2 regions of the Polyangium mundeleinium genome follow, and region 2 is predicted to be linked to the other one. Evidence: predicted binding sites of a transcription regulator. Region 2 holds the regulator's gene; the other holds the start of a gene.

Region 1 (2,460 bases), 2.0 Mb from region 2:
CGCTCGGCCAGGCAGAGGAAATGGCTCACGCCTTCCACGACCTGGCAGAGCAGATCAAACGGCGGGTTCTTCGGTTCGAGCGCCGCGCGCGGCAAATGAAGCGCGATGGAGACGCCGTCCTCGTCCTCGCGCACGAAAAGGACCTCGCGGCCTTCGTCCTCGGACGCGTCGATCGGCTGGATGAAGTCCTCCACCGAGGGCGCCTCCGGGATGCCGTACGTGCCTTCGAGCGCTGCCTGAATGCGCGCGGGCAGCGAGGGCGCCATCAGTGGACGCCCTCCTTTCCACGCGTCGCGACGAGCCCACGCGCGCCGAGTTCCTCGGCGATGCGCGACGAGCCTGTGCGGAGCCAGCGCTCGTAGAGCTTGAGCAGCCCGCGCTGGCCCTGCGCGGCCTGCGCGATGGCGCCGTCGGCGACCTCGTTCAGGACCTCCACGAATTGCTCGAAGCGGTCGGCGAGCTCGGAAAGGACGTCGTGGGTCGCGCGCTGGCCCGGCGTGCGCATCATGGCCGAGGCGTTGTCATACGCGGTCGCGCCGACGCGGATCACGTAGCCGCGATCGATCCCGCGGAGGTCGACGTGGCCGCCGAAAAAGCCGACCCCGTAGAGCACGCCGTCCCCGAGCGCGCGCAGGCGGCGGAAGCGCGTGACGCCCGAGGCCTCGAGCGCGTCGTGGAGCTGGAAGGCGAGGGGCCGGGAAAAGGCCGACTCGTTGTCCTCGCTGGGGTGTGCATAGTCACAGAGAACCCCCACGAGGTAATGCGACGCTGCCGCGGAGGCCTCGATCTTCCGCGCGTGCAGCGCATCGCCGACGGCGTTCATGAAGTAGTCGGAGATACTGGGAGAGATCGTAATACTGGTTGTACGGCTCACGGGGCACCTCGTCCTGGACGGGGCGCTTTGGGACCGGGATCCAGCAGGCGCCACGCGCCCGGTTGAACAGCTCGTCCTCGAAAGACCGGCGGCAGAGGCTCGCGGACGGCTCGGGGCCGGACGCGGGCCTCATGAACGGAATCTACCGCAGCGGGCGCACGACGCCCAGCACACGGCGGACGGTTTTACGAGGGATTCCGAGGATTTGTGGCCACCCCTGGGGGCGGCTGCCAGCGATCGCCTCGGCCGCGAATTTCGGCCGCTTGACAGCCGAACGACCATGACTATCTTCCGGGCCGCTCGTTAGCACTCACCCTCCGTGAGTGCTAACAATCGAAAAACCGCAAGCTCATCGGGCATGTGGCGGGGGCGCCAAGCATGAATACGCGCGCTCCGCGCCTGCCCATTGCGAATGGGATCTGGTGGCTCTCGGCCACCCCCGGAGGGTTTCACGATGGCGACGAAGATCAGGCCGCTGCAGGACCGCGTGATCGTCAAGCGACTCAAGGAAGAGGAGAGGACCAAGGGCGGGCTCTACATCCCGGACTCCGCCAAGGAGAAGCCCGTGGAGGGCACCGTCCTCGCCGTGGGCAACGGCAAGGTCCTCGAGGACGGCACCGTGCGCCGCCTCGACGTGAAGGAAGGCGACCGCGTCCTCTTCGGGAAGTACTCGGGGACCGAGGTGAAGCTCGACGGGGAAGAGCACCTCATCCTGCGCGAGGACGACATCCTGGGCGTGATCGAGGCGTGACGCGGGCCGCGGCCCCCTGAATTCTGGAGATATCGAGATGGCAGCCAAAGAGATCATCTACAACGAGTCGGCCCGCAGCATGATCCTCGCGGGCGTCAACGCCCTCGCGGACGCGGTGAAGGTCACGCTCGGCCCGAAGGGTCGCAACGTCGTGATCGAGAAGAGCTTCGGTTCGCCCACCGTGACCAAGGACGGCGTCACGGTCGCGAAGGAGATCGAGCTCGAGAACCGCTTCGAGAACATGGGCGCGCAGATGGTGCGCGAGGTGGCCTCGAAGACGAGCGACATCGCCGGCGACGGCACCACGACGGCGACGGTGCTCGCCCAGGCGATCTACCGCGAGGGCTCCAAGCTCGTCGCGGCGGGCCACAACCCGATGGAGATCAAGCGCGGCATCGACAAGGCGGTCGAGGCCATCGTCGCGAACCTCAAGGGCTCGGCGAAGCTCACGCAGGACGCGAAGGAGATCGCGCAGGTCGGCACGATCAGCGCGAACGGCGACCTGACGATCGGCAAGCTCCTCGCGGACGCGATGGAGAAGGTCGGCAAGGAAGGCGTCATCACGGTCGAGGAGGCGAAGAGCGCCGACACGACGCTCGACGTGGTCGAGGGCATGCAGTTCGACCGCGGCTACCTCAGCCCGTACTTCGTGACGGACGCCGAGGCGATGAAGTGCGTCATGGAGGACGCCTACATCCTCATCTCGGAGAAGAAGATCTCCAACATGAAGGATCTCCTCCCGGTCCTCGAGGCGATCGCGAAGAGCCAGAAGCAGCTCCTCATCATCGCCGAGGACGTCGAGGGCGAGGCGCTCGCGACGCTCGTCGTGAACAAG
Region 2 (2,460 bases):
CGCGTTGCCGTGGACGTCGACGGTCTCGTTCGCGAACGTGAAGCGCTCGTCGTCTTGCACCTTGAACGGCTTGATCGGCTTGTTCGGCGGCGTGAGGATCCCGAGCGCGAACTCGTTGCCGCGGTCCTCGTTCGCCACGACGGTGAAGCCGCGCGTGAGCTCGCCGGTGATCACCTGGTTGCCGAAGAAGTTCGTCAGCGTGCCGAACGGCGGAATGTTCGAGGCCACGTTGAACGCGGTGTTCTCGATGTATCCGACGCGGAAGTCGGGCCCCGAGATGATGCGGTTCAGCCGGCCCCACACGTAGATGTCTTCGTCGGAGATGGCGAAGTCCGGCCGAAGCTCGATCGTCGCCGACGTGGAGAAGCCGACGCGCTTCGCCGGCTGCATGTAGCCGTAGCCCGTCCCTGCAAACGTGACAGCCACCGTCTGACGCGCGTCATCGACGGTGTAGTTGCACGTCATCGGGAAGAAGCGGCCCATGGCCGGCGAGGCCGAGTCGGTCTTCAAGGGCACGCCGACCTTCAGCATCTCCGGGCAGATCCGACTCGCGCCGAAGTTCGAGAAGAGCCACCAACGGAGCTGCGGGTTCGCGTTCACCACGGTGCCGGCGCAAGGGCAGCCGGCCACGGCGAAGGAGAGCGCGAGCACGAGCAGGACCAAGAACGCGCCCGCCGGTCGGGCGGACGACTTGCGACGGGATCGCAGCACGCGGATTACCATAGCGACAGAGCGGGCGAGCGTGTCCTGGAACCTGCACCAGGAAGCCGGGATCCAGAGCGCGCTCCGTTGAAGGTGGATGAAGGCGAGAGAAGACCCTTCTTGGACGATCCGAAAGGCGCCCTCCCTAAGAACAGGGCACGAATCCGGCACTTTGGAGTCCCTTGGAGAATTTGCCCGGGATTCGTCGGTCGGATTTGACGCCCCCATCCAACGGGCCTACAAAAAGCGAAGCAAGCTAGCACAGGGGAGGAAAACGACGGCCCCGGGCGACTCGTAGGGACGGATGCGATCATGAGTGACCTGACGAACCGCTCTCGCAAAATCCTGCTCGCCGTCGTCACCGAGTTCATCTCGACAGGCGCCGCGGTGGGAAGTCGCACGCTCGCGCGTAAGTATGGCCTCGATCTCTCGGCAGCCTCCGTCCGCAATGTGCTCGCCGATCTCGAAGAGGCCGGGTACCTGAAGCAGCCGCATACCTCCGCGGGCCGCGTCCCCACGGACCGCGCGCTGCGCCTCTTCATCGACACGCTCGTCCAGGCGCGCGCCTACAGCCCCGAGGAGCAGGCCAAGCTCGGCAAACGTTTCGCCGAGATCTATGCGGTCGCGACAGACCCGATGCGCGAGGCCGGGCGGTACCTGTCCGAGCTCTCCGGCACGGCCGCGGTCATCGCCTCGCCGCGCACCGAGCTCCGCGCGCTCTCGCAGCTCCGCTTCATCCCCACGCGCCCCGGTCAGCTCCTCGCCGTACTCGTCTTCTCCGACGGCAGCGTCGAGAACCGCTTCATCCAGATCGAAGAGGTCCCTGCCGAGCCGGAGCTCACGCGCATCCACAACCTGCTCGCCGACGTCATCGAAGGCCGCTCGCTCGGCGAAGCGCGCGACCTCTTCGCGCGCCGCCTCGCCGACGAACGCATCGCGCTCGACGCCCTGCGTCGTCGCGCCTTCGAGCTCGGCAGCCGCGCCACCGCCGACGTGAACCGCCGCAGCGGCGATGTCGTCATCGAGGGCCAGGGCAAGCTCATCGACCTGCCCGAGTACACCGACGCGTCGCGTCTCAAGAAGCTGCTGCGCACACTCACCGAGCGGGAGGATCTGCTGACGCTCCTCGACAAGGTGATCGCCGCGGGCGCGGTGACGGTGTTCGTCGGCAGCGAGGCCGGCGAGCTCGGCGAAGGAGACCTCAGCCTCGTCGTCGCGCCGTACACCGAGCATGGCCGCGTCGCCGGCACGGTCGGCGTGCTCGGCCCGACGCGCATGGACTACGCGAAGGTCATGCCCCTCGTGGACGCGACGGCCACCGCGATGAGCGAGGCGCTCGGCGGAAGGCGCGGATCATCCTAACGCGCGCAGTCGCTCGAGCACGCGCTGAAAATCTTCGGGCGCGGGTTCTTCAAAAAAGACCTCGTCGCCCGTCTGCGGGTGGATGAAGCCGAGCTCCGTCGCGTGCAGCATGAGCCGCGGCGCGTCGATGCGCGTGCCCGCGTAGCCACGCACGTACACGTTCTCCCCGACGATCGGATGTCCCGCCTCGGAGAGGTGGATGCGGATCTGATGCGTTCGTCCCGTTTCGAGCCGGCACGCGATCAGCGTCGCGCCCCGCAGCCGTTCGAGCGGCTCGACGTGCGTCACGGCGAGCTGCCCTTCCCCGCGACGCTCGCCTTCTTCGAGCGAGCCTCGCAGCCCGTCACCGCGATCCGCGATGAGCCTTGATCGGAACGTCCGCTTCCCGATCTCGCC

What was found. The regulator HrcA, encoded in region 2, represses chaperone genes, less so after heat shock. The targets are predictions, from matches to a motif close to GNTAGCACTCNCCNNNGGNGAGTGCTANC.
Region 1: a site for HrcA is predicted at 1,177-1,205, ahead of groES (co-chaperone GroES). Genes of this name have one in related genera too.

What each region holds. Positions count from the first base shown of each region.
Region 1 is NZ_JAQNDO010000001.1:9,663,819-9,666,278, forward strand. It holds gene POL67_RS38090 (hypothetical protein) at 1-266, opposite strand, end outside; gene POL67_RS38095 (hypothetical protein) at 266-874, opposite strand; gene groES (co-chaperone GroES) at 1,329-1,625, shown strand; gene groL (chaperonin GroEL) at 1,663-2,460, shown strand, end outside.
Region 2 is NZ_JAQNDO010000001.1:11,665,519-11,667,978, forward strand. It holds gene POL67_RS45980 (hypothetical protein) at 1-711, opposite strand, end outside; gene hrcA (heat-inducible transcriptional repressor HrcA) at 1,015-2,064, shown strand; gene POL67_RS45990 (RluA family pseudouridine synthase) at 2,056-2,460, opposite strand, start outside.